One region of the Exiguobacterium sp. s142 genome, then DNA from elsewhere that is predicted to be linked to it. Evidence: predicted binding sites of a transcription regulator. Region 1 holds the regulator's gene; each other region holds the start of a gene.
The links. Region 1 encodes Rex, which represses fermentation and respiration genes when NADH is low (regulators of the CRP and FNR family bind a similar motif). Its sites were predicted from a motif close to TTGTGAAATATTTCACAA; they were not measured.

Region 1 (10,844 bases):
GCACTTCACCCGTCACTGTCCGTTTCGTGATTTGGCCATCCACGAATGCGAGGACATTTCCGTCGTCGAGCAGTCCGTATGCTTCATACATACTCTCTTTAGTGATCGACCCGAGGATGTCCCCTGCCATCGACGTGGTGACATATTTTTTGTCGTCGGTCCATAAAACTGTTTCCGCCGACTGATTGATCGCAACGACTGCATCCAGACCGCTTCCCGGCTCAATCGGAAAGCTTGAACCTGAATCGGTATGGATATCCCATACCATCCATTGTTGCCACCCTTCCAAAATAAATCGACCGTCCCCGACTGCGTGAATGTTGTGCAAGACGGACACTCGAATCGGTAATGTATAGACTTCACCGGTCTTCACATGGACGAGCGTCTCAGGATCTCCTGAGCGCCACACATATTCACTATTTCCTACCACTTCTCCTGCCGGAATGACTTCAGGCTTGGCATAACCCTCTGCCCGAACGTCTAATCCGGGCGCTGCCACCATGACGAGCACAACGAGTATGCTCCATAACCATTTGTTCATCGTTCTCCTCATTTCTGTTTATGAATACATAACTTTCAAAAATAATCCATTTTTAATTCAACCTTCCTAATTTTAAGTTGTTTTTTCAAAATTTAATAGCCCTAAAATTAAAAAAAACACCACGTCTCATGACGTAGTGTTCACTTCTCATTCATTTGCTTCATCAAATCCATCTGTTCTTTCACCATCGCCTCTTTCTCACGTCGGAGCACACCGCGGTACGTCACGCGCGAGATCGATAAGCTGATCTCATATAGGAAGAAGAGCGGCAGCGACACCATGAGGTGCGACGTCAAATCCGGCGGCGTGATGAATGCCGCGATGACGAACAAGGCGAAGTAGGCGTACTTCCGAATTTTTGAGAGGAAGTACGGCGTCACGACACCGATGCGCGTCAAGAACATCGTCACGACCGGCAGTTGGAACAACAGTCCAAACGGGATCGTCAGCTGCAACAGGAACGTGAAATAGTTCGTCGCCCCGATGATCTGTGTCAGACCGAGGTCTTGCCCGAGGTCCGTCGAGATATCGAGGACGAGCGGGAACAACCAATAGTAGGCGAATGCGAGACCGATGAGGAACAAGATAAAGATGACCGGGATATAGGCGAGCGTCCATTTTCGTTCATTCGGATGCAGACCAGGTGCGACGAACGCCCACAGTTGATACAGTAGAAATGGACCCGATGCGACGAGCCCGATGACGAGCGCCAAGTTCAAGTAAATCATGAGCGGGTCCGCGACCCCAAAGGCGTTCAGCTCGAGCCCTCGTTCGACGAGGTCCGCCTGCAGATAGGCGAGCACGTATTTGACACTCGGCAAAGCGATCAGAAAGAAGGCAAAGACGACAAATGCCGACAGCATCAGTCGTCTCCGCAGCTCTGTCAAGTGATCGGACAGTGCCCGTTCTTGATCAGGTTGATGGCTCATGGCTTACTGCTCTTTCTTCTCAATTTCTTTCTTGTCGGTCTCATCGTGCTCTTTCATCATACCGTTCGTGGCATTTTTGAACTCACGGAGCGTCTGCCCCGCTGCCCGGCCGAACTCTGGCAATTTCTTCGGCCCGAAGAGGATGAGCGCGATGATGGCGATGACGAAAATACTGACGCCACCTGGGATACCGACGACGAGTGATGATTGTAGAAATTCCATTATTGATGGACCCCCTCAGCGGATGGATAGTGTTGCATAAAGTAAATGAGCGACTGGAGTTCGATCGACAAGTCGATATGATGGACGCGGACCGTGTCCGGTACAGTCAATCGCGCCGGCGTGAAGTTCAAGATCCCTCGAACGCCATAGCGGACCAAATCATCGGCGACCGGTTGCGCGTAGGCAGACGGGACCGTGAGGATGGCGACATCGATCTTGTTTTGCTTCATAATCTGTTCCATCTCATCGACGTGATGAATCGGGACACCTGACATCGTCGTGCCGACTTTTGTCTCGTCTGCGTCGAACCCGACGACGATATGTGTGTTATTGTTTTTAAGGAAGTTATAGTTGACGAACGCTGTCCCGAGATGACCGACCCCGACCAAGGCGACGTTCGTGATCTCGTCTTGATTCAGCGTCTTACGGAAAAATTCTAACAGATACTGTACGTTATAGCCATATCCCTTTTTACCGAGCGCACCGAAGTATGAGAAGTCACGGCGAATCGTTGCCGAATCGACCTTGACTGCCTCGCTCAGTTCAGCAGAAGAGACACGCTGTTTCCCTGACGAATGTAGGCTTTGGATAAACCGATAGTATAGTGGCAACCGTTTGGCTGTCGCTTGCGGAATCTTTGGTTCGTTTTGACTCAACGGAAAGAGCCTCCTTTTTACGACGCGTTTCAAACGAATCTGATTTCATACACCTTGATTGTAAACGAATTCACATAAGCACTCAATGAATATACCTGAAAAGGGGAAGAAATAAAGTATACTAAACAGAGAGAAAGGGGTTTTTTCACTTGATCCTACTGCAAGTCAACAACTTATCCAAATCGTTCGGCGTCGAGCCGATTTTAGAGAATGTCAAACTAGAAATCCAAGAAGGCGAACGCGTCGCCCTCGTCGGCCGCAACGGCGCCGGCAAGTCGACGCTGTTAAAAGTCATCGCCGGCGAGTACAACTATGACTCGGGCGACATCATGAAGCCAAAAGACGTGACGATCGGCTATCTCGCCCAAGACTCAGGATTAGAATCGAACGAGACGATGTGGAACGAGATGCTCACCGTCTTCACCGACTTGATCGAACAAGAGAAGACGCTCCGCCAGATGGAGCAAGACATGGGCTCGGAGCGGATCTTGAACGACCCGGCCGCCTACGAGCGTCTGCTTGCGGCGTATGACGAGGAGCAACACACGTTCAAAGACCGCGGCGGCTATCAGTATGAAGCGACGATCCGCTCGATCTTGCACGGGATGCGGTTTTATCCGGACGACTTCGAACGTCGGATCGATACGCTCTCAGGCGGACAGCGGACACGTCTTGCCTTAGCGAAGATGCTCCTGCAAAGCCCGGACCTGCTCATCTTGGATGAGCCGACGAACCATTTGGACATCGAGACGCTCAGCTGGCTCGAGAAATATTTGAGCGGCTATAAAGGTGCCGTCCTCATCGTCTCCCACGACCGTTACTTCCTCGACCGCGTCGTCTCGGTCGTCTACGAGCTGTCACGCAACCGCAGCCGCCGCTTCGTCGGGAACTATACGAAATTCCTCGAGCAGAAGGCCGCGCTTTACGAACAAGAGAAGAAGCAGTTCGAGTCGCAACAAGAAGAAATCGCCAAGATGCAAGACTTCATCCAACGGAACATCGCCCGGGCGACGACGACGAAACGCGCCCAAAGCGTCCGCAAGCGGCTCGAGAAGATCGACCGCATGGACGTGCCTGACGGTGACGAACGAAGCGCGGTGTTGTCGTTCTCGATCAAACGTCAAAGCGGGAACGATGTGTTGAGCGGCAGCGACCTCGCCATCGGCTACGAAGAACCGATCGCACAGAACTTGCGTTTCCAACTGCAACGCGGCGAGTCGGTCGCCCTCGTCGGCCCGAACGGGGTCGGCAAATCGACGCTCCTCAAAGTGTTGACGAAACAACAACCGGCACTGACCGGTGACATCCGCTACGGTACCGGCGTCGAGATCGGCTACTACGACCAGGAACAACAGAACTTGTCGGACGCGAACCGCGTCATCGATGAGATTTGGAACGACTGGCCGCTCATGCGCGAGCAAGAAGTCCGCAGTCTGCTCGGCCAGTTCTTGTTCAGCGGGGACGACGTTATGAAACGCGTCCAAGAACTATCCGGCGGCGAACGAGCCCGGCTGACGCTCGCCAAGCTCAAGCTCGAGCAACCGAACTTGCTCGTCTTGGATGAGCCGACGAACCACTTGGACCTCGACTCGAAGATGATCCTCGAGAACGCGCTCGTCGACTACCCCGGGACGATCCTGTTCGTCTCCCACGACCGTTACTTCATCGACCGGCTCGCCACGCGTGTCTTAGAGATCACGCCGAACGGCATCGATGAGTACCTCGGCGACTACTCGTATTACGTCGAGAAGAAAGAAGAACTCGAGGACCTTGCCCGGCTCGCCCGCGAGGAGACGAAACAAGTCGTCGTCAAGAAGCAGCGCGCCGACAAGGAACAGCAGCGCGAAGAACGCCGGTTGAAACAGCGGGTCGAAGAGATCGAGCTGACAATCGAGCGCCACGAAGCTCGGCTTGAAGAAATAGAGCAGCTGTTATGCGAACCGGACGTGTTCAACGACTTCGCCCGCGCCCAAGAGCTGTCGACCGAGTCCGACGCGACGAAAGAGTCGATCACGGAACTGTTCACAGAATGGGAGGAACTCCATTCATGATGCGTTCCCGTGCCATGCGGATCGATTGGATGCATGCGTTCCTGACCGGGTTCGTCTACATCGTGCCGAGTGGGACCGAGTATATCTCGGAACTCATCCGCGGCGAGGCGACGAACGTCCCGATCATTTTATTTTACTTCCTGCCGATTGTCGTCGGGTTTATCATCCAAACATGGTCCGGTATCATCATCAGCCTGCTCAGCGGTCTCCTCATGAGCACCCTCTTCATCCGGCTCGTCATTTGGCCAGTTGATGTCACGGTGCATAGCTTTTATGCGCCCGGCTCGGTCTGGGGCCACTTTTATCAAGAGACGCTGTTTATGTGGGTGCTCGCCTTCTTCGTCTATGTAGTCAGCCGGATCAACACGTGGCATCGCGAGACGCATCGTATCCCTAACCGTTAACATCACCTAATTCATTAGGTGATGTTTTTTGCTATAAATTTATTTATCGATCGCTCATTTTTTATTAATTTGTTTTTCGTTCTGATGCACGTTATTCTAATCACGTGCAAAACAACAAGTTGATTTTAAAGGAGGAACTCTCAATGAGTAAACACGTATTAATGGTCGTAACGAACGCGAATGAAATGAAGGAAGGTCATGCGACCGGTCTTTGGTTATCTGAATTCGGGGAAGCGTATGTCGAATTTAAAGAAGCTGGGTATACAGTCACAGTCGCGAGCCCGAACGGTGGCGAAGCACCAATTGATGCCCGTAGCTTAGAAGGCGAGGTACCGGAAGCAATCCAAGCGACGGCACCGCTTCTCAAAGACACGATCGACTTGAAAACAATCACAGACCTCAGCTCGTTCGATGCCATCTTCTTGCCAGGTGGACATGGGACGATGTTCGATCTTCCACATAGCGATGCTTTGAACCATGCGCTCCGCACGTTGTTTGAAGCGAACAAAACGGTCGCAGCGGTTTGCCACGGTCCAGCCGGTCTCGTCAGCGCGACATTGTCAGACGGTACACCGCTCGTCAACGGGAAAACGATCGCGACGTTCACGGACGAAGAAGAACGTGCGACTGGACTCGATGTCTACATGCCGTTCATGCTCGAAACACGTCTTCGTGAGCTCGGTGCCAACATCGTACTCGCTGACAACTTCACAGAGAACGTTCAAGTCGACGGTAACCTCGTCACTGGACAAAACCCACAGTCGACGGTCGCCGTGGCGAAAGCCGTCATTGACACATTAAACTAATCGATTCTTTCTCGTTGCCAATCGATGAAAGATGATGACCCGCCTGTTCGAACAGGCGGGTTTTATGCCTGAGGAGGAATCAAGATGATCACCATTTTAGCTCAGATTCAAGCAAAACCTGGTCTCGGTTCAGCACTTGAGACACATTTACGTCAAGTCGTCGCCCCATCGCGCACCGAGGCAGGTTGCGTCTTGTATACGTTACATCGTGTCGAAGGAAACGCTGATGCATTCGTCTTTTATGAAAAGTGGACAGACAAGACGGCACTCGATTCCCATATTGCATCACCCCACTATCAAACATATCGTGAACAAGCAGCATCACTTCTTGCCAGTCGCGATGTTCAATACTTAGAAGAAATCAAGGAGGTTGAATGACCAATGGAACGTTTTCAATATCACAATCCGACCAAACTATTATTCGGGAAAGGACAACTCGAGTCCCTCCGTACCGAAATTCCACAATACGGGGACCGCGTGCTTCTCTTATATGGTGGAGGCAGTATTAAGGCAAACGGCCTTTATGATGAAGTGACCGCGCTCTTGTCAGATATGGGAGCGAAAGTCGTCGAACTTTCGGGTGTCGAACCAAATCCGCGTCTGACGACGGTTCAAAAAGGAATCCGTTTAGTCCATGAACATGAAGTCGATTTAATTCTAGCTGTCGGCGGAGGCAGCGTCATCGACTGTGCGAAAGGAATCGCAGCCGGGGCAAAATATGACGGGAATCCGTGGGACATCGTGACACGACAAGTTCCAGTCAAAGATGCATTACCAATCGGGACGGTACTGACACTTGCGGCAACTGGATCGGAAATGAACGGTGGTGCGGTCATCACGAACTGGGAGGCCCAGGATAAACGCTCTTTCGGTTCGCCACTCACTTATCCGAAATTCAGCGTGCTCGACCCGACATACACGTTAAGTGTTCCCGCGAACCAAACCGTCTATGGAATCGTCGACATCATGTCCCACGTCTTTGAACAATACTTCCACGCTTCGGAGAACGCACTGCTCCAAGAGCGGTTCGGTGAGTCGATTTTACGGACAATGATGGAGATTGCTCCTCGTCTGGTTCAAGACCTGAATGACTTTGACGCACGTGAAACGATGTTGTTGAACGGTACATTCGCCTTGAACGGTACGTTATCGATGGGGGTGAAGACGGACTGGGCCACACATATGATTGAACATGCGGTTTCTGCTGTCTACGACATCCCACACGGTGGTGGACTCGCCATTCTCTTCCCTGAATGGCTTCGCTACGTCAGTAAGACACGCCCCGAACGCATCATTCAACTCGGCGAACGGGTCTTTGGAATTAAAGTGAACAGCAAGTCGGATGACATGCTCGTCGAAGAGACCGTTCAGGCGCTACAAGACTTCTGGACATCCATTGGTGCCCCGTCACGCCTAAGCGATTATGGGATTGACGAGACGAATCTCGAATTGATGGTAAAACGGGCAATGGTGGCTGAACAGATTGGTCAGTACGTTCCGCTTCATCAGCAAGATGTAGCTGCTATCTTAAAAAACGCATTATAAAAAGTAGGGCCCACAAGGGTCCTACTTTATGTTTCATCCTTTAGTGCTTTTATGACTTGATTGATGATTGGGTCATGTTTTGACTCGGTCCGATGCGCCAAATAGATGACGTTCGTCGCAAAACGGTCCGGGGCGACGACTTGTATCGTCCCACGTTCGAGCGCGTGCCGAATCAGATAGTTCGGTAAGACGCTGATGCCGCTTTTTGTCTCAACTGCCGTCAAGATCGCGTCGACGTTAGGTAGCACCATCTCAGGACGAATGTCTGGACGCTCACCGAATTGGGTTTGGTAATAGCGACGAATAATTGGCAGTTCCAGCCCGTAGCTAATCCATGGCTGTCGATCCATCCATTCTTTCAGCTCGTCTGTCGGCACCGTCCAATCACTCGGTGCGACAAGCAAAAATGTCTCATCCGCAATCGGGACGTATTGGATTCCGGGTTCATCCATCCGTTTTGTGGCGATGACGAAATCGAGCTCGCCATCGGCGAGCCGCTTGATGAGTTGGTCGACCATCCCAAAATCGGCGATATATTGTGCTACGTCGAGCGGCAACATGGGGATAACCTCATGTGTAACAAATTCGGTCGGTCCTCCGAACTTTAAGACCGGCCGTGTCGATTCGCCTGAGACGTAGCGCATTTCGAGCGATAGCTCCTCGAGCCGGTCGATGAGTCCAACGACTTGCGTGTACAACTCTTTGCCTGCGTCTGTCGGAATCATCTGTCTTGGGGCACGTGTGAATAGCGACGTTTGAAGTTCTGCTTCGAGTGCCGCGATATGCTGACTCACCGCAGGCTGTGTCAAAAAACGGACACGTGCGGCTGCGGACACAGAGCGCTGTTGGTAAACATGGATAAAACTGCGATACCATTCAAAATCAATCATCTGTTAGACTCCCTTTGTAGTAGTACTCCTAGTATAAAAGACAAATATTCATAAGACAAATAACGTTTCGTGCGTTAATTAATAAATATATTTATCGAAGGAGAAGATTTTATCATGAAAGCCCTACTCTTACACGAACCAAACACATGGCGATCGATGCGACTTGAAGACGTCAACATTCCGACGTTACGTGCTAGTGAAGTCTTGATTGAAGGAGAATATGCCGGGCTGAATCCCGTCGATTATAAGACGGCGACGAATGGCAATCCGAACTGGTCTTATCCGCACATCCTCGGCCTTGACGTCGCCGGTACCATCAAAGCCGTCGCGGACGACGTGACGGACGTACGCATCGGTGATCGTGTCCTTTATCATGGCAACTGGAATGAATGGGGTGGATACGCTGAGTATACGCGCGCCAAAGCGCACATGGTCGTGCCCATTCCAGACGGCGTCTCGACAAAAGAAGCGGCCGCACTTCCAACCGCCGGATTCACCGCATATCAGGCCATCTTTGAGAAATTACCAATGAATGCGATTGATACAGTATTGATCCATGCTGGTGCGGGTGGCGTAGGCGGATTTGCCATCCAACTTGCCAAATCGCTTGGCAAACGTGTCATCACGACCGCTTCTGCCCGAAACCATAAGTGGGTCAAACAACTCGGTGCTGATGAGGCGATCGACTACAACACAGAAGATTGGCAACAACGTGTCATGGAATTGACTGATGGGCACGGCGTCAATGCCGTCATTGACCCGGTCGGCCGTGAGACCGCTATCGCTTCATTACACGTCATCGCTTATAATGGACATCTCGTCCATATTGCTGGTGCACCAGAGCCTGGCATCATCAAGCCTTTTACTCGGGTCATCTCGTATCATGAGGTCGCACTGAATGCCATCCATCATCAACAAGACCGCATTAGCGAAGCAAATATCGTCCGCATCGGTTCACACATGTTGCATCTTTTAGAAGCAAAAGAGATTTCTTCGATGATTCAAGAGACAATCGCGTTTGCTGACGTTCCAAAAAAATTAGTCGAACTTTCCGAGCGCCACGTCGTCGGAAAAATTATTGCCGATTTGAAGGCATAATGTATACCAAAATAAACCGTCCGACGCTTAGCGCCGGACGGTTTATTTAGAAGTAACGTAGCGGTTGGAACCCGCGCGTGTGGAAGTCGAGCTTGATGCCGTCTTCCGTGATAAAGAACACGTACTCGTTCGTATCGACGTCGCGGACGAACACTTTATAAAACGTCAGCGTCTCTTCGCGGTTCGTCACATAACGGGCCTCATGGGCCGAGATGACTTGCGCGAACAGTTGTTGTTCGTCGAACTCTTTGACGAGCGCATCGAACTTGGCCGCTTCTTCCTCTGTCGCCTCACGGCCCGGGAAGAGCTCGTAATAGGCGTCGCTCGCTTTCGGCTGCACGCCGAGGTTACGGTCGACGACGATGACGCTCTTGATGTCTTGGTCTTCTAGATTCTTATAACCATACAGCGTCTCGATGAGTGTGTTCTCACCGGTCACACGGGTGATGCCTTCGAGCATATCAGCGCCCGTCAGCGAACGGACCCGCGTCTCTTCTGGGACGATTTCTTCTACATAAGCGATATTATAAGCGCGGATGATCTCACGTACTTGCAAAAACGTCGCAACGACGAGCAATACGATGAGCCCTCCAATGATGATACGTTTCGTCATCTCTCTGTTCCCCCTAGACTGTCATGCTCTCTTCTAAGGATAACCCAGGAACCGCATTCATCGCCAGTGTATCGCGCTTGCCGCGCACATACGCGTGATGCGCCGCCACACCGATCATACCGGCGTTGTCCCCGCACAGATTGAGCGGCGGGATGACGAGACGGATGCCTTCCCGTTCCGTCGCTTCCTTGAGGGCGGCCCGGAGCCCACGGTTCGCCGCGACCCCACCGGCGACGAGCAGTTGCTTCGCGCCTTTTTCTTTCACGGCCCGGATCGCTTTCTCCACTAGCACCTCGACGACGCTCGCTTGGAAGCTCGCCGCCAAGTTTTCTGGTACGACCGTCTCACCGCGTTGTTCGGCGTTATGGACGGCGTTGATGACGGACGACTTGAGCCCGCTGAAGCTGAAGTCAAAACTGCCGGCCTCGAGCCGGACACGCGGGAATTTATACGTATCTTCCCCGCTAGCTGCCAACCGATCGATGGCCGGGCCACCTGGATATGGGAGACTGAGCGTGCGGGCGACTTTGTCATACGCCTCACCAGCCGCATCGTCACGTGTCTCACCGATCACTTCGAACACACCGTGCTCCGGCATATAGACGAGCTCGGTGTGGCCACCTGAGACGACGAGACAGACGAGCGGGAACTGCATCTCTTCGACGAGTTCATTCGCATAGATGTGTCCGGCGATGTGATGGACACCGATGAGCGGTTTACTGTGGGCGAACGCGAGCGCTTTGGCCGCGCTGATCCCGACGAGAAGGGCACCGACGAGTCCTGGTCCTTGCGTGACCGCGACCGCGTCGACGTCATCCATCGTCACACCGGCTTCGCTAAGCGCGTCATCGATGACGTACGTGATCCGCTCGACGTGGTGACGCGAGGCGACCTCGGGTACGACACCGCCGAACCGTTTATGACTTTCAATCTGCGACGAGACGACGTTCGATAAGAGCGTCTTGCCGTCACGAATGAGGGCGACCGACGTCTCATCACAGCTCGACTCGATCGCGAGAATGAGCGATGTGTTCATAGTGATTCACTTCCTAACTTCGCCCAGTAAATATAGGCGTCTTCATTATTGTC
Region 2 (10,844 bases), on a different contig from region 1:
AGGCAACATCTCAGTCATATGATCGGGGGAATCGAGCATGCGTAACAAACGAGTAGTCATCGCCTTAGGCGGGAATGCGATTCAACAAGGAAAAGATGCGACGGCGGGCGCTCAAATTCGGGCCGTCGAGGCGACGGCCCAGTCGTTGGTCGCCCTTATCGAAGAAGGCGTCGACGTCATCATCACGCACGGGAACGGCCCGCAAGTTGGAAACTTGATCTTGCAACAGGCGGCCGCGGACAGTGCGGCGACGCCGGCGATGCCGCTCGACGTCTGTGGAGCGATGACGCAAGGGATGATCGGGTATTGGTTCGAGAACGCCCTCACGAAGGCGCTTCGGTCGCGCGGTCTCGAACGTTCCGTCGCCCCAATCGTGACGCGGTGTGTCGTCGATCCGAACGACAGTGCCTTCAGTCACCCGACGAAGCCGATCGGTCCCTTCTATTCAGAAGCGGAAGCGTCGGTGCTCGAACGGTCGACAGGTCATGTGTTCAAAGAAGATGCAGGCCGCGGTTATCGCCGCGTCGTACCAAGTCCGTACCCGACAGCGATTTGTGAGCATACGGTCATCCGTGACCTCGTCGACAACGGCCACATCGTCGTCGCGTCCGGCGGTGGCGGGATTCCCGTCATCGACACGCCAGACGGATACGTCGGGGTCGAAGCGGTCATCGATAAAGACTTTGCCGCCGCGAAGCTCGCAGAACTCGTCGAAGCGGACATGTTGCTCATCTTGACGGCCGTCGAGCACGTCTACGTCAATTTCGGAACGACCGAGGAAGCCGCGTTAACCGAAACGACAAACGAGCAACTCGAGACGTATATCGCCGAAGGTCAGTTCGCACCGGGCAGCATGTTACCGAAAGTTCGGGCCGCCTTGCAGTTTGCCGAGTCGGGAACGGGACGCGTATCCGTCATCACGTCGCTCGAGCAGGCGCACGCTGCTGTCCGAGGAGACGTTGGGACGAGAGTCCGGCTCGCTGCGACGCTCCAACAATGATCAACGCCGTAGACATCTCGTCTACGGTTTTTTTTGTGCATAACGCGGACTGGCCGTTTTTGAACCGCGAACAAGGGGAAGGGTTGTTGTATGTCAAACCTGACATTGCTATCATCATCTGTGTAAACGGTTGCACTAATATGGGGGAAGGATGTGACGAAGAGCGGAAACGCTCGAACTTATGCGTCTATTTGAACAGGAGAACGTATACACAAAGCAAATGAAGCCACTTGCAGATGAACGTGCCGTCGTCCAAGGGAGCTGCTATCGCTTCACGGTATTGACGAGCCAGTTGATCCGGATGGAGTACGCCGAGGACGGTGTGTTCGAAGACCGACCGACCCAAGTCGTATGGAACCGGGACTATGACGTCCCTGACTTCCGGATCATCGAGGACGAGAGTGAACTGCAAATCATCACCGATCACGTTCATCTGTATTATACGAAAGGACCGTTCGCGCCGAACACGCTCTACGTCGACGTGAAAGGGAACTTTAGCACGTATTATAGCCGCTACACGTTCAACGGCCCGGAACGGACGCTGAAAGGGACGGCCCGAACGCTCGATCATGTCGATGGAGCGACCGAGCTCGGGGAGGGGATCGTCTCCAAGCAAGGTTATGCGGTCATCGACGATTCGGACTCATTTCTCATGACAGATGACCGCTTCGTTGAGCCGAGACGAAAAGGCATCCATGATTTGTACTACTTCGGCTACGGGCACGAATACAAGCAAGCGCTTCACGATTTTTATAAGCTGACAGGTCCGACACCGATGTTGCCGCGAAAAGCACTCGGCAACTGGTGGAGCCGCTACTGGCGCTATGACGAGACCGAGTACAAAGGCCTCATGCGTCGGTTCAAAGAGGAAGACATCCCGTTCTCTGTCAGCGTCATCGATATGGACTGGCACGTCACCGACGTCCCTGAAGAATACGGGAGCGGCTGGACCGGCTACTCATGGAACAAGAATCTGTTCCCGGACCCAAAAGGCTTCTTGACGTGGTTGAAAGAAGAGAACCTGCTCGTCACGCTGAACTTGCACCCAGCCGACGGGGTCCGGGCGTTCGAAGACCAATACGTGGCGATGGCCGAAGCGATGGGGCTCGACCCGTCGAACGGGGATCGCATCCCATTCGATTTCTCTGATAAACGCTTCATCCAAGCGTATTTTGAACAGATGCATCATCCGCACGAGGTAGACGGCGTCGATTTTTGGTGGATCGACTGGCAGCAAGGGTCGACATCGAAAATGGAAGGGCTCGACCCGATGTGGATGTTAAACCATTATCATGCGGCCGATATTTCCCGGGACGGAAATCGTCCGCTGATCTTCTCGCGTTATGCCGGACCGGGAAGCCATCGCTATCCTGTCGGTTTCTCGGGAGATACGCTCATCTCTTGGGCATCGCTTGCGTTTCAGCCTTACTTCACGGCGACGGCATCGAATATCGGTTACGGTTGGTGGAGCCACGACATCGGCGGGCATTACCGAGGGTCGAAAGACGATGAGCTCGCCGCGCGCTGGGTCGCGTTCGGGGTGTTCAGCCCGATCATGCGCTTGCATTCGACGTTCAGTATCTTTAACGGCAAAGAGCCGTGGCGCTTCGGTCTCGAGTCCGAAAGGTCGATGAAGTCGTTTTTACGACTCCGCCACCAACTCATCCCGTATTTGTACACGATGAACCGGCGTAATCATCAGGATGCGCTCCCGCTCATCCTCCCGATGTATTACGATCATCCCGACGAAGAAGCGGCGTATGGCGTGCCGAATGAATACTACTTCGGCAGTGAACTCGTCGTATCACCGATCGTCGAGCCGATGAACAAGTGGCTTCACGTCGCGGCGACGAACGTCTGGTTGCCGACAGGCGATTGGTTCGACTTCTTTACGGGTCATCGCTACGAAGGTGATAAGTCGATCCGAGTGTTCCGTGGGCTTGACGAACAGGCCGTGTTCGCGAAAGCTGGAGCGATCGTCCCGCTGGCCGCTCATCGCTCTGGACGCAACGACACCGACAACCCGACCAATCTCGAAGTCGTCGTCTTCCCAGGGGCATCGAACACGTTCACGCTGTATGAGGATAACGGGACCGACCGGGCTTATGAGACCGGGGCTTACGCCGAGACGACGTTCACCCTCGACTGGGACGAGCGCAGCCTGCACGTTCATGTCACGGGCGACACGTCCGTCTTACCGTCAGACCGGACCATCACATTACTCGTACGCGGGGTGACCGGTTCGGGTGAGTATAAACCGGAGACGCAGACGTTACGACTCGAACTCGGTAAAATTGATGAGGAAGTGACGGTGTCGCTCCCTGTCGAGGTGACGAACAACGGTCATCGACTGGAGCGCCTGTATCGCTTCATTGACCGCGCCGAGATATCTTACGATTTGAAAGACCGCCTCTACCGGATGGCGGCGTCGAAGACGAGACTCGAAGCGTGGCTGTTTGATCTCCATGCGCTCGAACTCGAACGCGATTTGCAAGATGCGATCATGGAATTGATGCTCGACTGAGGAGAGGGGGCAACCCCTCTTTTGTCTTGTCAGAAAACTGTCGGAATTTGAAAGCGTTTTCACAAGATGGGTCTCGTATACTAAAAGAAAGATGAACAGTTCGGGAAGCGAGGGATTGATCATGAGACAGCAATGGACAGTCGACGATTTAAGACAACTCGATATCTTCAATAAATGCACGAGCCGCGAGCTAGAGAGCTTGCTACCGCACGTATACTGTCGGACGTACCGCAAAGGGCAGCTTTTATTCATGGAAGGCGACCCGCGTGAGCGCGTCTACTTTTTAATCAGTGGGTATGTGAAGCTCGAGCGGTGCAATGAAACGGCGACCCATCAATACACCGACTACTTGAAGCCGAAGCAGCTGTTTCCGTACCGGGGACTGTTGACGGAAACGTATTACCAACATTCGGCGGAAGCGCTGACCGATATTGAAGTCATTTATATGCCGACGGATCGCTTTGAAGCGCTTGTCTCAAGAAATGCGACGATGCTCTTGCATATCGTCGGTCAGATGAATCGAATCCTTGACCTTCACGAACGCCGTGTTCAGGAAATCATCACGCCGAGCGCGAGCGACCGGGTGATCAATACAATCCATTACTTGATTGAAGACCTCGGAGAAAAAGAAGCCGACGGTGTGCGCGTACGTTGTCCGTTCACGACAGTTGAAATCTCGAGACTGTCGGGGACATCGCGCGAGACCGTGTCCCACATCTTGTCGCGACTGCGAAAAGAAGACATTCTCCAGTTCGACGCCCGTCAACTCGTGACGTTGCACCCTGAGTATTTCGAACAAGCGACACACTGACGCCACGCTGCATTCGTGGCGTTTTTTTGCACGTCTCGACAAGCGAAGCGTTCGCTATGGACACTTACATCAGTTATAATTAGTGAGAATCATCACAAAGAAAAATTGTCATGCACGTTTAGAAAGGATGAACGCAGTGAAACGACTGCAAGCTCTCGCTTTGGCCGAGAAAGGACATATCGTCGGGCTCGTCATCGCCGCGGTGATGATCGGGTTGTCCATCTTGGCTCAGGCTTATTTGATCGTCGACGTCGTCGACCGAGTATTTTTAAAAAACGAATCGTTCCAAAGTGTCATCCCGTCTCTAGGTTGGCTCGTGCTCGCGTTGCTCGCACGTGCCTTGTTCGGGTATGTCTCGGGACGTATCGGTGCCAACTTGTCGGAACGGGCGAAGCGGACGCTTCGACGTCAACTGCTCGACCGCTACACATCGAATCCGATCGAGACGTCTCTATCCGGACAGTCCGGGAAGAAAGTCAGTGTCTATATGGATGCGGTCGATGAGGTCGATGCTTACTTTAGCCAGTACTGGCCCCAAGTCATCCAGACGTCGATCATCCCGCTGCTCATTCTCGTCGTCGTCTTCAGTCAGCACTGGATCTCAGGTGTCATCATGATGGTGACCGCGCCGTTCATTCCAATCTTTTTCATCATCATCGGTATCGCGACCCAGAAGAAGTCTGAAGAGCAGATGGAGAAAATGAACCAGTTCTCGGGGAAATTTTTAGACGTCCTTCAAGGATTGACGACACTCAAGCTATACGGACGTGCCGAGCAAGAAGCGCAAGCGATCGAGAAGAGCAGTCTCGACTTCCGGGACGCGACGATGGTCGTCTTAAAGACCGCTTTCTTGTCAGGGCTCATGCTCGAGTTCATCTCGATGCTCAGTACCGGTGTCGTCGCCTTAGAAGTGGCGCTCCAGATGGTCGTTTGGCAAAACTTGACGTTTTTCGCCGGCTTCTTGATTCTCGTCTTGGCCCCGGAATACTATTTAGCGATCAAAGACCTCGGCAGCGCCTTCCATACCGGGCGTGGTAGCATGGGTGCGGCCGATCGTATCTTCGAGGCGCTCGACGCCCCGGACGACCGCATCGAGTGGGGAGACAGACCGCTAACAAACCGGACGCCCGAACTTGTTCTCGATGCGGTCTCGTTCCAATATGAAGGGGGGCGCTTCACGCTCCATCCGCTGAGCGGGGTAATCCCGGCACGGTCACACGTCGCCCTGGTCGGCGCGAGCGGATCAGGCAAGACGACCGTGTTGAACGTGCTGTCCGGTCTTGTGAAACCGGATAGCGGCCGCGTCCTCGTCGACGGGGAGCCGCTCGAATCGTTCACCGATACGTCTTGGTACGGGACAATCGGGTATATTTCGCAAAACCCGTATTTGTTTGCCGGCAGTCTCGCCGCTAATATCGCCCTTGGTGAGACGGCGGATGAGACTGACATCATGCGGGCGGCTGAAGCCGCCGGCCTCGTCGATGTCATCGCCAATTTGCCGGACGGATTGAATACCGAGCTCGGAGAAGGCGGTTACGGATTGTCCGGTGGTGAGCGGCAACGCCTCGCCCTGGCCCGTGCCTTCTTGAAGCGTCCAGGTATCATCTTGTTCGATGAACCGACGACCGGTCTCGATTTGGTGACCGAGAGAATCGTTCGGCGCTCGATCGAGGAGTTGTCGCGTGACGCGACGCTTGTCACGGTCGCGCACCGTCTCCATACGATCAAGCAAGCGGACGCGATTTGGTTCATGGACGAGGGGAACCTCGTCGCGAACGGCACACATGAACAGTTGCTCGCTGTCCCGGCCTACGCCGACTTGTTCACGTTACAGAAAGGGGTGAGAGGATGAACTCACTTTGGACGATCACAAAATGGATGATGAAAGAGAAAAAGGATATCATCCTCTCGATCTTCTTCGGCTATACGGCAGGCCTCGCGGCTGTCGCCTTGTTCGCGGCGAGTGGATATCTCGTGTCGCGGGCCGGCCTTGTGCCGCCCCTCTATGCGCTCATGGTGCCGGTCGTCCTGATCAAGCTGTTCGGCGTCATTCGGGCGGGGAGCCGCTACCGCGAACGCTTGGCGTCACACCGGGCGACGTTCACGATTTTAAGCGAACTGCGCGTCCGGTTTTATCGCCAGCTCGAACCGCTCGTGCCGAACATCTTCGCCAAATACCGGAGCGGGGACTTGCTCGCCCGTGTCGTCGGAGACGTCGAAAGCCTTCAAAACTACTTTTTGCGGGTGTTTTATCCACCAATCATCTTAGTGCTCGTCTTCTTGAGCACGATCTTCTTCGTCACGTTCTTCTCGATGACGGTCAGCCTTTGGCTCGTGTTCGGGGTGTTCGTGACCGGCTTTTTGATTCCGATCTTGTTTGCCGGCATCCGAGCGAAGCATGACCAGGAAATTCGGGCCTTGCGCGGCGATTTGTCGAGCGGGGTGACCGAGATGATGTACGGGTACCGCGATCTATTGTTGCACGACCAGCTCGGCCAGACCCGTGACGACTTGCTCGCTCGAAGCGATCGTTACGCCGCCGCACAGCGCCAAGACGTGACGAACCAGTTCTTCAACTCGTCGCTCGTCGTCGCCGCGTCACTGCTCGTGTCGTGGGGCGTGCTCGCGATTGGTGCCTACCTCGTCGTCAATGGCGAACTGGACGGCCTGTTCTTGGCCATGCTCGTCATGATGTCATTGACCGCGTTTGAGAACGTGACACCGATGGCGGTCTTCCCGGGTCACTACGCCGATAGTAAACAAGCGGCAAACCGCTTGCTCGAGGTCGTCGAACCGAGTGAGCACCTCGTGGCGGCAGAAGCGTCCCGTGACGACATAGCGCTTCAGACGGCGCCTGACATTTCGTTTGAACGCGTAAGTTACCGCTATCCGGATACGTTCCGTGCCGTCCTAGACACAGTTGATGTGACGTTACCGCGCGGATCGAAGACCGTGATCGTCGGCCCGAGCGGGTCTGGCAAGTCGACGCTCCTGCAACTGTTGCTCGCGTTTGTAAGGCCAGAGACAGGCGAAGTACGAATCGACGGTCAGCGCTTGAATGAGGTCACACAAACATCGGTCTGGTCTCAAGCGAGTGTCGTCATGCAAGAGAACCACTTCTTTTTCGGTACCGTCCGAGACAACTTGGCCCTTGCCGGAGACTTCTCCGACGACGAGATGGAGCTGGCGCTGCGAAGCGTCCGCCTCGGTTTCGCGCTCGATGAGCCAATGCTCGAGAAAGGGGCGAACTTGTCCGGAGGGGAACGGCAACGGCTCGCCATCGCCCGGGCGTTGTTGAAGAACGGGTTGCTCTGGATTTTAGATGAAGCGACGTCGGCGTTAGACGCGCGCACCGAATCCGATGTGTTCGCTGAAATCTTCCGGAAGGCGGACGAGGCGACACTCGTCATGGTCAGCCATCGTCTGACCGGGCTCGAACGGTTCGACCAAATCATCGTCATGGAAGCAGGTCGCATCATCGAGTCAGGGTCATACGACGATTTGATGCGCGCCCGAGGCATGTTTTATGAGTTGAAACAAATCGAACAAGATGTGTTCGCCTGAACGAAAAAAACGAGCGGCTCCGTCGGAGAGCCGCTCGTTTTTATATGGCAAATCTGGGTGCAACAAATGGGGGTTGTCGCAATGCTTTCAAAAAGAGTGTCGTGGAGGGGAATCCACGGGCCGTAACAAGTTTTGGGGAACGGTTACGTCCAGCTGTGGCAGCTACAACTCGAGTATAAGTGATAACGATTCTCATTGTCAATTAGAAAAATAAAAATAAACCGCAGACGGGATGTCTGCGGTCGAGGTCATACGAGTCGAGTCAGTTTGACGGGACGCCTTTACTGAGTGTAAAGCGGATCAAGCTGAACAAATAACGGATGTAGAACAAGGCGAACGCGTAAAATACAGCGACTGCCGGTGCGTTCAATTCGACACCCGGGATGTTCATGAGAAACTCCAAGATGAGAATCGACAGCAAGAAGACGTAGAGTCCAGCATCGAGATAGAGCGGCATCAGCTTGCCGCGTTGATGCCAAAACGTCCGGACGAGCGGGGCGACGATCATCCCGATGATGCGCTCGGCGAAGCCGATGCTAAGCACGGCGATCATAAAGGCGGCTACCGTCTCGAACGTCACAAGTTTTGAGAAGGCAAACATGGACATAAGCAGGAGCGGCCCGATGAAAATCATCATCGAAAGGGACGTGCGTAAAAAGATGAGTAGGTTCTGTTTGATTGTGTCGACTCCCCCAAAGAGCGACTGTCGGAACGTCTTGCCACGTTGATAGTCGAGGACGAACGATCCCACGAACATCAATCCGAATAGCGATAACAATATTGTCATGAAATGTGTTTCCCCTTTTTCTAGTCAAATCTATGATTAATTATGTTTATCCTAACCAAAGTCTAGCCTAGTGTACCGATTCGCTAGTTGAAAGTAAAGCGGGAAAACTGTCAAAGTTAGTAAAGTTTTGAGAACGTTATCGGCTTTATGAAGCCAAAATGAAACGGTTTCGTCCAGATTCTTTTGCGTGGTATAACGCTTCGTCGGCATGCTTCAAGACGCTATCGACTTCGATATCGTTCGAATGGCAGGCCCCGAGCGAGACGGTGATGTGAAGCGTGCCTGCACTCGTCTCGAATGGGAACGTCGAGACTTTTTCTCGTATAGATTCGGCGAGACGGGTCACTTCGTCCTTTTTGGCGTTCGGCATGACGATCAGAAATTCTTCACCACCGAAGCGACCGACGAGATGTCGGTCGTCACTTTCGGTGACGAGCAACATGCCGAGCTCGCGTAGTACGTCGTCCCCGACATCATGACCGTACGTGTCGTTGACGCGTTTGAAGTGATCGATATCGACGAGGATGAGGGCGTACGCTTCCGCCTCGACGGTCAAGTTGGCCATCGCCTCATTCAACAGACGGCGGTTGGCGATGCCGGTCAAAGCGTCGGTACGGGCGAGTTGCTGCTGATGCTGAACGTTCTCAAAGTGGCGTCTCAGCTCTTGGAGCAAGCGATAAGCGGCACAAGCCCCGGCGTAGATCATAACGATATAGACGAATAAAATGGGATAGAACAGCTCGAGCGGGAGGGCATAGTAGAGCGCCGAACCGAACGCGGCGACGCTGATCGTCGTGAAGACAAGGAGCGTGTTACGGGTGTTGTCGAGCTTGAGCCGCAACAGACTTGTCGGCAGGACGAGTGCGACCATCGTCGCGATAGCTAAGTAAAATCCGACGTATTCGCCATCCGTTATCATGAAAAAACGACCGATGAGAAACAACATACCGGCGACGACACCGCTCATCCATCCGCCGAACAAGACGGCGAGCATAATCGGGATGGAACGAAGGTCGATCAATATTTTTTCGAGATGAAGCGCGTTCGCGAGCAAAATCAAGGCGATGAGACCGCTCTGGATACCGAGCAGGATACGCAACTTTAAAGGTGACTGCGGCGTAATTCGAGGCCGGTTACGAAACGGCAAGAATGAGATGGTGAACAGGGTGAACAGAATACAAAGGTTGATGAAAAAAGAGTTGATGATGGTGAGCATACACGTGTCCCCTTGTGCGAGATAGAAAGCATTAATTCAAGTATGACAACTGTGAATCGCGATGAATCGTCAAACTGTTACCATTCACGCCATTCCTCCGTGACGTCTTCATCGGTTTCATACCCGGCGATGGCTGCACCGGCTCGGATGAAGTCGTACAGCTCCTCACGCTCGAGCGTCTCGATAAAATGGTCGTGCTCTTCGTCGAGGCCGTTCAAACGCAGGACGACATCGCGGACTGCCGATAGGATCGAGGATTCTGTGCCGTCGGAATGTACCAACGCGCTCGTATAACGCCGGAGCGCGGCGTCGACAGCGAAAATCGCCGACAGCGTATAGACGTCGTCGCCTTCGTTCAGCCGGTCTTCCCACAACAAAGTCGGGCGGTTCGCCCACAACTGGTCAAAATCCATGAATGGGTCCTCCTTCTGGCCGTGATTGTATCTTCCTCTCTATAATAGCAAAAAAGTTTGGTATGATAGAGACAAAGGGGGACTGTCCGTGCGTTATTGGGATCATTTTAAACGAGCGTTCATTCCGATTGCGCTCATCTTAATCGGTTTAGCCATCTTTTACACATTATCGGCACGAAACAACCTGGTGTTGACCATACTCGGGGCAGCGATCGTCGGTGTGATTTTATTTTTAGTGATGCGCCATATGAACCGGGTCGAAGACTGAAGACGAGAACACGTTTGGGGTTCTCGTTTTTTGTTGTCGGCGTGCTTTTTTGGGTACACTACATAGTAAGGAGGGATTCATTATGGCAAAAGCTACATTTGCGGGAGGCTGTTTTTGGTGCATGGTCAAACCGTTTCATAAATACGAAGGTGTCGAACGAGTCGTGTCCGGTTACACAGGCGGACACGTCGACAATCCGACATACCAGCAAGTCTGTTCGGAGACGACGGGTCATCTAGAGGCGATCGAGGTGACGTTCGA
Region 3 (10,844 bases), on a different contig from region 1:
TAACGCGTCTCGCGTGGACAGTCAAGATAAACGATGTAGTCGAAATACGACCGCCACTCGTCCCGCAATAAGAAGATGCCTTCAATCAACACGAGCGCATTCGGAGCCACATCGATCGTCCGCATGACAATCGCGTCCTCGTCTCGCTCGTAGTATGGCAACGTCAGACGCGTCTCACCTCGGGACAACGGCTCGAACAACATCTTCACGAGCAGATCGACGTCCCATTGGAGCGCATAGTATTCCACCGCCTCAGGCTGCCCCGTCTCATAGCGCCGATGCCGTTCGACGATGAAGTCATCAATATGTAGAAGCAGTTCGTTCGGCGCGATACCACTCAATTGTTCGACGAGCGTCGTCTTCCCGGCCCCGCTCAAGCCGTCGATCGCGACGATGAACGGCCGGTCGTGGACACGGTTAGCGTATGCTTCACGAATCACTTCCTGTAACGTCTCCATACGTTCTCCCCCAAATCAAAAAAGTCAGCCCTAGAGGCTGACTTCAGTTTACCAGAGCACCCAACCTTTCGCTCCCGGAGGCGCGCTTTCAATCAAGTGCCAAATCGGAACCGTGTAGGCGAATGCGATCAAGACGAACGTGACCGTGATCCAGAGCTTCCAGTTCTCAAAGAACCGTGGCGTCTCCATTGCCGCCTCTTCCGTTTCCGCGAGTGGGAACTCTTCCTCACCTTTTGGTGCGAGGAATGACAGGTTGAACATCGAATAGACGAAGATGAGCACCGAGACGAGAAGGATCGTCCCGCCGATTGCCATCGCCATATGGTACGGGATCCATTCACGCGTCAACGCGTCTGAGAAATACGTCGCCGGACCGGTCCGACGCGGGTTACCTTGAAGGCCTGAGATGTGCATCGCATACGACATGATCGACATCCCGAACGCCCACGTCCCCGTCTGAATCAAACCGAGACGGTTCATTGATTTCGTGAGTGTACGTCCGCGTAGTACCGGTACGAGCCAATAGGCAGTTCCAAAGAACGTCAAGGCGACGGCCGTTCCGACCGTGATATGGAAGTGACCGGTGACCCAAAGCGTGTTGTGGACCATCGCGTTCAATTGGTGCGACGCGTTGATGATACCGCCGGCACCAGCCGGAATGAAGAACAACATCCCGACGAACGGGGCGAGGAAACGCACATCGCCGTACGGCATCTTTTTGACCCAACCGAACAGACCGCGTGCTCCGAGAGCGCGTCCCCGCAGCTCGAACGTCGCGAACAGCGAGAACGCCGTCATGAACGACGGAATGACGACGAGGAACGTCAAGATGACTTGGACGAACTTCCAAAACGGATCAATCCCCGGCTCTGTCAACTGGTGGTGGAAACCGACCGGGAACGAGAACAAGAGGAATAACAAGAACGCCATCCGCGCGAGCGCGTCCGAGAAGATCTTCCCACCGATGACTTTCGGCACGACCGTATACCAGACGATATAGGCCGGCATGAGCCAGAAGTAAACGAGCGGGTGACCGAAGTACCAGAACAATGTCCGGCTCAGTTCAATCCCGACCGTGTCTTTCCATCCGAGCGAGAGCGGGAGCAGTTGGAACAAAATCGTCCCGGCAACACCGAGTGTCGCGATGACCCAGAGCAACATCGTCATGATACTCATGTACGCTGGGAGTGGCGGATGGACGCCAGGGTGTTCCCGTTTATAGTCCGCATACATGCGGAACATCGCGAACGCCGAGAACCATGTACCGACGACGAAGAGAACGAGACCGACATAGAAGATCGGGTCGGCCATGAGCGGAGCGTAGAACGTGTAAAGTACAGTCGCTTTATTGGCGAGCACCATGATCGTCACGAGTACCGCCCCGGCGATGATCATCCAAAAACCGAGCCAAGCGACACGTGTCGGGAACGATTCAAACCGTCCGAACGACTTGGCGAGCAGCGCGTAAAGTAAGCCGATGATAAACATCGTCGTAAAGACGAGACCAAGCATGATACCGTGGGCCGTCAACAATTGATAGTAACCGAATACTTCCGGAATGATTCCTGTACGGATGAGCGTCTGCATGAGTCCCGCGATCGCTCCAATCAACACGGCGAGTACCGAGACGACAACGTGGGCATAGGCGAGGCGCGCTTCTTTCACACCGATGCTCGGCACCGGCACACCGCGCTCCATTTCCCACTGTTTCAGTTTTGAGGCTACGTCGTTCATTTAGTCCACCACCTTAATTTTTGTCGCCATCATGTGATGGCCCGTCCCGCAATATTCGTTACAGAGAATTAAAAATTCGCCTGTTTCTTCAAACGTATACGTGAGCGAGTTGATATGTCCCGGCACGACCATCATGTTGACCGGTGTCCCCGTCAACTGGAAACCGTGGACGACGTCCGGTGACGTGACGAGAAACGTCACTTTCGCACCTTTCGGGATTTCAACGTTACCCGGTGTGAACGTGAACGCCTGCGCGACCATGACGAGTTCATACTCGTTATCACCAATTTTATTAAGTCCAGGTTTATCGAACGGCGCCGTCTGATGCACTTTCGCCGGGTCGATCAAATCAGCGTCCGATGCGGGCTGGTTTCCGGCCGCAAACGCCGAAATGCCGAGCACTGTCAAAAACACGCCTAATAGAACGATGCCAAAGATCAACCAATATTTTTCAAGCTTATGAATATGCATGTTTGTTTTCTCCTTTTGACGTTATCGTGTAACAAATAAATAAAAGACCGACGACCACATGGCGATGATGACACCCGCGACGATCATGACCGATGTAAACGTGCCTTTCAGATTCGGTTCTTGTCCACCGTTCTTATCCACGTGAAGGACCCCTTTCGCTATAATTTCCTCTTTCATTGTATGAAATTCACCCCGACTTAATATGTGACTTTTATCACTTCAAAAGTGACAATCACATCAATTTTGCGTAGTTTCCACACATAAAATTCACAATTAGCCAAATCAAGACGACAAAAAAACCGCCTCTCTAAGAGACGGTTCCTCGTTATAATCGGCAAATCCCGGCCGGACAGCCTTCGCAATGGCACAGCTCTTTTAAGAAATCGATATCATGCAAGACGATCGAGTTTCCCGTCGTTGTCAGGACGCCTTCTTTTCGCCACTGGTTCATCATCCGGTTGACGGTCTCACGCGGTGCCCCGATCAGTTGACCGAGCTCCCCATCGGAAGGATGTCGTGAGATGACGACCGCGTCATCTTCCTCCACACCGTGCATGGCCGCCATCCGAAGCAACGTCGAAGCGAGCGCTCCCGGCTTTCCGTACAATAGCAAATCACGCAGTTTCATCTCTGAATGTTTACGCATCATCGACGTCCAGCGCAGCACGTCACCGGCAAATTTGGCGTCTTGCTGCATGATAGTCTCGATGTCTTTCTTTGAAATAACGCCAATGACACTTTCTTCCGTCGTCTCGATGCTGTAAGAACTCGGGAACGTGTCGACGATATCAAACTCACCAAAAAAATCGTCGGCGCCATATAAGAACATGACGATTGGATTCCCTTTTTTCGTGATCTTCGTGAATTTGACAGATCCGCTCTTCAAATAAAAGAATTTATCACACTTCTCACCTTCCCAACAGACGATGCTAGCCTTCGGGTAGTCTTGAGGTATCATCATTTCGAGCAATAACTGTTTCGTCTCCGCTGAAAAGATAAAGCTGTTCGGTTCGGTCGTCCCACATTTCGTAGACATATTCGTCTGCTCCCTCCACAATTCATTCGTGCCTGGAATGTCTCGTACGTTTCATTTATGGCTTTATTATACAGTAGCGTGAGCACCCTGATCACAAAAGTATGTGACATTTCAAACAATCTTCTATTTTTCAATTCGTTCTCATAAAAAAAAGACTGTAGAAAGTCTACAGTCTCAGATCAGTCTCAGCGATAGACGAGACGGATCAGCTTCTCCGCACCTTTAAAGTTTGGATAACGAATCGGCACATCAAATTTTGTCGTGTTGCGTAATATTGATTTGGCATGGCTGAACGCCTCAAAGCTATAGCGTCCGTGATAAGCCCCCATCCCACTCTCCCCGACACCGCCAAATGGCAAGTTCGGGTTTGTCAAATGCATGAGGACATCGTTGACACAACCGCCGCCGAATGTCAGATGCTTGAGCACCGTCTGTTCGACAGCTTTCGTTTCCGTGAACAGATAGAGCGCGAGCGGATGCGGACGGTCGGACACAAACTCGATCGCCTCATCGAGTTGACGATACGTCAGCACCGGCAAAATCGGTCCGAAAATCTCGTCTTTCATGACAGCAGCCCCATCATGAATATCCGTCATGACGGTCGGGGCGATTTTCAAACTTTCCCGCTCCGTCGCTCCCCCGAAGAAGACGTCCCCTTGACTCAAATAACTCGTCAACCGATCAAAATGAGACTCGCTGACGATCCGGGTGAACCGTTCTGTCCCGATTCCGTTCCCAAACATCAGGAACGCTTCCCGCTTGATTGCTTCAAGAAACGCATCACGTTTCGACTCGTGGACGAGCACGTAGTCCGGGGCGACACACGTCTGCCCGGCGTTCATCCATTTCCCCCACGCAATCCGTTTCGCCGCAATGTTAATATTGGCATCTTCATGGACGATGGCCGGTGACTTCCCACCTAGTTCGAGCGTGACCGGCGTCAATTGCTTGGCCGCAGCCTCCATGACGATTTTTCCGACTTGGGTCGAACCGGTAAAGAAGATATGATCCCATTTTTGCGCGAGCAAAGCTTGAGCGACGTCTTTATCCCCTTCGACGCTGACGACGTAACGATCGGTGAACGCCCGTTCGAGCACTTTCGTCATTACTTGGGCCACGTTCGGCGTCAATTCCGACGGTTTCACGACAGCCGTGTTCCCGGCCGCGATTGCTCCGATGAGCGGTGCGATTGCCAATTGGAATGGATAATTCCAAGGCGCGATAATGAGAACGGTGCCGTACGGTTCATACATGACTTCACTTTTTGTCCCGAGGTGGATCGCTGCGCCGCGAACCCGTTTCGGGCGCATCCAACGCTTCAACTCTCGATTCGTCCGACTGATCTCGTCGTAAATAAAGCCGATCTCCGTCGTGAACGCATCGAGCTCTGATTTATTTAAATCTGTTTTTAACGCTTCGATAATCTCTGCTTCGTGATGTTTGATTGATTCTTTCAAAAACGTCAACATACTGAGACGGAATGCGAGCGATTTGGTCGCTTGCGTCTTAAAGAAACGACGTTGCTTACTGATGAGCTCTTCGATCGTCAACTGTTCGATTGGTGCGAGCATAAATCTGCCTCCCTTTGAGTGATAACGCTGTCTTTATCTTATCACTATCCAATCAGACCCGACCATTTTGAACGTTCAGCCGTTGCTGCTTGATACGTGCCCATCTCACCCGGTCTTGTTTGAAACGACACGTTTCCTTGTCTGCTCGATCACAATCAAAAGCAGGCCCGCTAGCAGCAAAACAATCCCGGTCAGCGTGAATTTCTGCGTTAACGAGACGGACAGCCACCCTAAGAGAGCCGAACCCACGACCGTACCGAGAGAGAAAAACGCATAGAAGTAGCCGTATGATTTGCCTCGATTGGCACTGTTCGTCGCTTTGATCAACATCGTGTTGATGGCCGGGAACAAAATAGCGAAGCCGACGCCATAACAGCCGAGCACGAGATAGAGCAGATTTGCGCTACCCGACAAACCGATCAGAATTTGACTAACCCCAAGGATGCCGATCCCGAGCGCAGCCAAGCGCGCCGGCTCGAACCGGTCGAAGATACGGTTCGTCGGCAAGACGAACACGAGGACGGCAGCAACGCCAAACGTGCTGAGCAACGTCCCGCTGAGCCGTGAGTCGTAACCGAGCGCTTGCACGTAAAGCGGTAATAAATAAGCGAGCGCTCCTTGCGAGAACATTAATAAAAACGCCCCGACATACGCTTTGACGACGTCACGCTCTAGCGTTTTCGAGCCAACCACTTCGCGCCGGTCCTCATGTTTAACAGCGAATCGCAACCGCTTTAACACGACGAGGGCAAGCAAAGCCACAAGCACGCCATACGCCGCCACGTACGTAAATACGACCGGGACCGATGTGCGGCTGGCCATGATGCCGCTGAACGCTGGTCCTAGAATCGCCGCCAACCCGACGAAGCTCCCGGTGAGCGCCACTTTTTTCCCTTGTCGATTGGCCGCGGTCAAGTTCGCGGATAGCGTAAACGCAGCCGGTACAATCAAGCCGGCCACGAATCCGTGAACGACACGCACCACCAATAACATCGAAGCATCATCGACAAGGCGATACATGAGCAGACTCGCACTTGATAACACTAAACCGACGAGTAAGATTCGGAACGGACCGAACTTGTCCGTCCAAACGCCAGACAAAATGTTCCCGAACGTGTTCGACAATGAATAGATGGCAATGACGACACCGGCGATGAACGGCGTCGCACCGACTGAGGTCGCGAACGTGCTCATGACGGGAAGTTGGGCAAACAGATCAAAAAACGCAAAAAAGACGATACTATAAATCACAAAAGCGGATGGTTTATTCACGGAATTCTCTCCTTAGCTCAGCACCTCCACGGACACTGAGTTTTCAGCTTCAGTCTAGCTTGCCGGTTCCGCTTTGTATAGACACGTTGGCACACTGACACAAAAAGTCCCTACAAACGTTGCGTCTGTAGGGACTTATGATTTAGTTCGTCACTTCGACTGCTGTGTCGAGGGCGACACGAATCATCTCGTCGAACGTCGATTGACGTTCTTCTGATGTCGTCTCTTCACCCGTTAACAAGTGGTCAGAGATCGTGAGGATCGTCAAGGCGTTGACTTTATGTTTCGCCGCGAGCGTGTAAAGGCCGGCTGCTTCCATCTCGATTGCGAGGCAACCGAAGTCCGCCCACTTTTTGAAGTGGTGGAAGTCATCTTGGTAGAACTGGTCGGCCGTGAAGATTTGACCGACTTTGACCGGGATGCCCGCTTTCTCCGCGTTCATATACGCACGATGTAGGAGGTCGAACGTCGCTGTCGGTGCGTAGTCCATGCCGTCGAACCGGACACGGTTTTGTCCCATCTCACTCGATGCGCTCATCGCGATGACAACGTCACGCACTTTGACGTCTTCTTGAATCCCGCCGGCTGTACCGACACGAATCAAGTTTTTAGCACCGTACGACATGATCAATTCGTTGACGTAAATCGACATCGACGGCACACCCATACCTGTCCCTTGAACAGAGATGCGTTTGCCTTTATACGTACCTGTGAAACCGTACATGCCACGCACTTCGTTATACAGTTCGACATCCTCTAAGAACGTCTCGGCGATGTATTTCGCGCGCAACGGATCTCCTGGAAGTAATACCGTTTCTGCGACTTGTCCTTCTTTTGCCCCAATGTGTACACTCATGATAAAATTCCTCCTTTAAAGTTGTCGTTGGTAGTCTTCCCGATATTCGTTCGGGGTAACACCAACTTGTTTTTTAAAGACTTTTCGGAAGTATTTGTCGTCCGAAAAACCAACCGCTTGGGCGACTTCATAAATACGTTGTCTACTTGTTTCAAGGAGACGCTTGGCTTCGAGCATGCGGATCGACAGCAAGTACTCGGATAAGTTGACGCCATACTGCTGCTTAAAACGACGCGATATGTATTCGCGGCTCAAGTAAAAGCGCTCGCTCATCCCTTGCAAGCTGAGCTCTTCCGCATAATGACGCTCGATAAACGCACCGATTTGGAAGATTGGGTCTTCCTCGGCTGGACAGACGTCCGCGAGGGCACGTTCGAGCGTATCGTTCAACACGTCCGGATCAATCGGTTTCAGTAAGTAATCGAAGCTGCCGAGCTGAATCGCGCGCCGCATATACGAATACTCATCGTACCCGGTCAACACGATCAGCTTTACCGACTCCACCTCTTGATGCACCCATTCCATCAACTCAATCCCGTTGCAGCGCGGCATTTGAATATCCGATAAAACCAAGGCCGGGCGCTCTTTCGTGATAATCCGTTTCGCTTCTTCGCCGTCGCTCGCTTCGAACACTTTCGTGACGCCGAGACGTTCCCACTCCCCAAGCAATTTGACCGCTTCCCGTACCGGCGACTCATCGTCGACGATCAATACTTTCGTCATGACGCACCCGCCTCCTTCACGGCCGGGAAACGCATGACGATGCGGAATCCGCCGGTCTCTGGTGTAGCCAACATAAACTCAGCCTCCCGATTATAGTTTAACATGAGTCGATCGCGAATGTTCTTTAAACCGGTGCCTTCCGCACCATGAATCGGTCCTGTCGACCGTTCGATCCGTTGTTGCAGGGCGTTCAGCTCAAAGTCCGAGATCGCTCGCCCGCTGTTCTCACAACGGATGATGAGGTCGGCTCCCGTTTGACGGATGTTTAAGCAGAATCGATTGGCCGCCGTCGCCCCGTCCCGCTCAAACCCATGTTTGAAAAAGTTCTCCGCGAGCGGTTGGAGGATCATCTTCGGAACGATCAAGTCGAGCAACGCGTCCGGGACGTCGACCTCGACGTCGAACTGATCGGGGAAGCGGACCTGTTGGAGCCGAACGTACGAATTGAGATGCTCGACTTCGCGCTTGAGCGTCACCATCGACTCGTCCGGGTGCATCGTGTACCGCATCATCGAGGATAACTGTGTGATTAAGCGATAAACCGTTTTACCGTCCCCTTTTAGGGCGAGCGTCCCGATCGACTGCAGCGCATTGAATAAAAAATGCGGGTTCGTTTGTGCCTGCAGGGCGCGCAGTTCGTTCGTCCGATTTTCGAGTGCCAACCGATATTCGCGCTGAATCAAGTCATCGATCCGTTCGATCATCCGTTTGAACTGCCGACCAAGGACGCCGAACTCATCATTTCCCAGGGAATCGAACGAAACGGTCATGTCCCCTTGCTCGATTCGCCAAATGTTCGACGTGAGCGTTTTAATCGGCGTCGTCAAACGCATCGATGCGTATGTCGCCCCGATCAACGCTAAAACGAGCGAAACCATCCCGACGACGAAGATGATGAATGACGTCCGGGATGCCGGTTCAATCAACAACCGATCCGGAATCGATTTCCCGACATAAAACGTTTGATTTTCAAACTCGAACGATTTAATGATCCGATGATGTTTCCCGTCGACCGACATCGACTTCGCCGCCACAGTGTCCGGGATGTCCTCGTCCCCGAGCTTGGCAAACACTTGATTGTTCCCGCCAATAAACCAAAGGCTTTCCTCCGGATTGTTTTGCAACGACGCGAGTTGTCCGACAAACACGTCTTCCGGTATATCGATCGAGAGAATCGCGAGCGGTTTATCCGTCTCGATCTTGTCGAGCCGGAAATGGAGCGTCACGACCTCTTCTGCCGAGACTATCGGTCCAAAGTCATGGTACGGGACGAGCGGATGCGACGCCTCGAGCAAGACACGGCTCTCTTCATACTTCAGCAATTGTTGTTGAATCGCACTCGGTTGTTTTTTCGAACGTGGTGACACTTTCATTTTATAGGCGGCGAACGAGTCCATGTCTTCAAGCATGAGCAATTGAATCTGTGCGACATCCTCCCGTGATAAGTACATACCAAGGAGGGCCCGCCGAACTTCAAGCTCCGTCTGCTCGAGTGACAGCCCGGGACCGTATTCAAGAATGTCGAGGACGTCCCGATTGGCGTATAGGCTCGTCGGCAGGCGGCTCAAGTCAGAGATGTAGCGTTCGATCTGCAACGTCCCGCGCTCGAGTGACCAGTCCGTGAGCTCGAGACCGCGCTCTCGTTCCCGGTCTTTGACGTACCAAAATGATATGACGGTCGCTAAAATAACCGGAACGATGATCGTCAATGCGATCATCCCGGTCAATTTCGTACGGATGCTCCTCACCGACACCCCTCCTCTTGAAGATTATATCACGGGTCATGCAAGCGTTTGCAATCCCAACATAAAAAACTCGTCCCTCAGTTTCCCGAGAGACGAGCCAGCTGTTCATTCATAAGAACGTAGCAGTTCTATAATCCCAAATTCGTGGCTCCAATCTTTCGCCACATCGATCGGTGTCATACCATCGTCATTTTCTATGGTGACATCTGCCCCGCTTTCGAGCAAGAGCACTAATGAATCGTAGTCCATTCCATCGTTGTACAGCAAGTTATGGAGCGGCGTATCGCCATAACTGTCTTGCATATTGACATCTGCCCCATTCGCCAGCTCTTCTCGAATCGCATCGGCACCTGCATTGTCGTACGCCAATTCTTGGAGCGGTTCTTCCGTCATTTCACCAGCGAACCCTTCGCTGAACGGTGAAGCGGCGAGGCTCGTGAACCCGTCACTCATAACGAGCCACGCGATGATGGCCCCGTTGACGAGCACGGTGACGACAATCGTTCCGATGATTGAGGCTTTGACATAACCAGCCGTCTTGAACATCGGCACGTTCGCCTCACCGGCATGCGTGGCGATAGCGGCGATCCGTTTCGGCAATGTCGGATGCGTCGAGATCAGTTCGCTATATTTGGCGATGAACCCGTTCTCACGACTTGCTTCATATAAATAGTCAAACTCGTTCACTTCTTTGGCGAGCCTTCCACCGACGGCGAGGATAGTGAGCGCCCGTTTTGAAGCCGCTTCGTCTTGAATGTAATGCGCGGCCATCCGGTCGCACGTATATTCGCAAGCGCGTGAATACGCTGTCCCTAAAAATGGGACGATATTCCCGAGCAAGACGAGCCACTGTTTTTGGACATGATTGCGGCGGATGTGCGCGAGTTCATGCGCGATGACGAACTCGACTTCTTTCGTCTGACCGTTCCGAGACAGTTCCACGACGTCCGAATACAAGATGATCATATTCTTTTGGAA

Region 2: cydD (thiol reductant ABC exporter subunit CydD) is a predicted target of Rex. The motif match lies at 4,416-4,433, and genes of this name have one in related genera.
Region 3: KNP77_RS15975 (cytochrome c oxidase subunit 2A) is a predicted target of Rex. The motif match lies at 2,866-2,883, and genes of this name have one in related genera.

What each region holds. Positions count from the first base shown of each region.
Region 1 covers NZ_JACSMB010000027.1:4,997-15,840, forward strand. Annotated here, with positions in the region: gene KNP77_RS15090 (hypothetical protein) at 1-541, opposite strand, end outside; gene tatC (twin-arginine translocase subunit TatC) at 682-1,470, opposite strand; gene KNP77_RS15100 (twin-arginine translocase TatA/TatE family subunit) at 1,474-1,692, opposite strand; gene KNP77_RS15105 (redox-sensing transcriptional repressor Rex) at 1,692-2,348, opposite strand; gene KNP77_RS15110 (ABC-F family ATP-binding cassette domain-containing protein) at 2,498-4,399, shown strand; gene KNP77_RS15115 (hypothetical protein) at 4,396-4,803, shown strand; gene KNP77_RS15120 (type 1 glutamine amidotransferase domain-containing protein) at 4,947-5,609, shown strand; gene KNP77_RS15125 (putative quinol monooxygenase) at 5,694-5,987, shown strand; gene KNP77_RS15130 (iron-containing alcohol dehydrogenase) at 5,991-7,154, shown strand; gene KNP77_RS15135 (LysR family transcriptional regulator) at 7,181-8,044, opposite strand; gene KNP77_RS15140 (zinc-binding dehydrogenase) at 8,159-9,142, shown strand; gene KNP77_RS15145 (hypothetical protein) at 9,189-9,755, opposite strand; gene tsaD (tRNA (adenosine(37)-N6)-threonylcarbamoyltransferase complex transferase subunit TsaD) at 9,769-10,791, opposite strand; gene rimI (ribosomal protein S18-alanine N-acetyltransferase) at 10,788-10,844, opposite strand, start outside.
Region 2 covers NZ_JACSMB010000003.1:57,168-68,011, forward strand. Annotated here, with positions in the region: gene arcD (arginine-ornithine antiporter) at 1-22, shown strand, start outside; gene arcC (carbamate kinase) at 38-1,000, shown strand; gene KNP77_RS04055 (glycoside hydrolase family 31 protein) at 1,182-3,524, shown strand; gene KNP77_RS04060 (Crp/Fnr family transcriptional regulator) at 3,646-4,335, shown strand; gene cydD (thiol reductant ABC exporter subunit CydD) at 4,463-6,187, shown strand; gene cydC (thiol reductant ABC exporter subunit CydC) at 6,184-7,899, shown strand; gene KNP77_RS04075 (hypothetical protein) at 8,162-8,686, opposite strand; gene KNP77_RS04080 (diguanylate cyclase) at 8,832-9,902, opposite strand; gene KNP77_RS04085 (hypothetical protein) at 9,980-10,315, opposite strand; gene KNP77_RS04090 (hypothetical protein) at 10,404-10,583, shown strand; gene msrA (peptide-methionine (S)-S-oxide reductase MsrA) at 10,666-10,844, shown strand, end outside.
Region 3 covers NZ_JACSMB010000004.1:84,110-94,953, forward strand. Annotated here, with positions in the region: gene KNP77_RS05465 (kinase) at 1-458, opposite strand, end outside; gene KNP77_RS05470 (b(o/a)3-type cytochrome-c oxidase subunit 1) at 507-2,192, opposite strand; gene KNP77_RS05475 (cytochrome c oxidase subunit II) at 2,193-2,663, opposite strand; gene KNP77_RS15975 (cytochrome c oxidase subunit 2A) at 2,685-2,804, opposite strand; gene KNP77_RS05485 (Crp/Fnr family transcriptional regulator) at 2,989-3,699, opposite strand; gene KNP77_RS05490 (aldehyde dehydrogenase) at 3,885-5,270, opposite strand; gene KNP77_RS05495 (MFS transporter) at 5,376-6,542, opposite strand; gene deoD (purine-nucleoside phosphorylase) at 6,685-7,398, opposite strand; gene KNP77_RS05505 (response regulator transcription factor) at 7,414-8,121, opposite strand; gene KNP77_RS05510 (sensor histidine kinase) at 8,118-9,869, opposite strand; gene KNP77_RS05515 (M48 family metallopeptidase) at 9,972-10,844, opposite strand, start outside.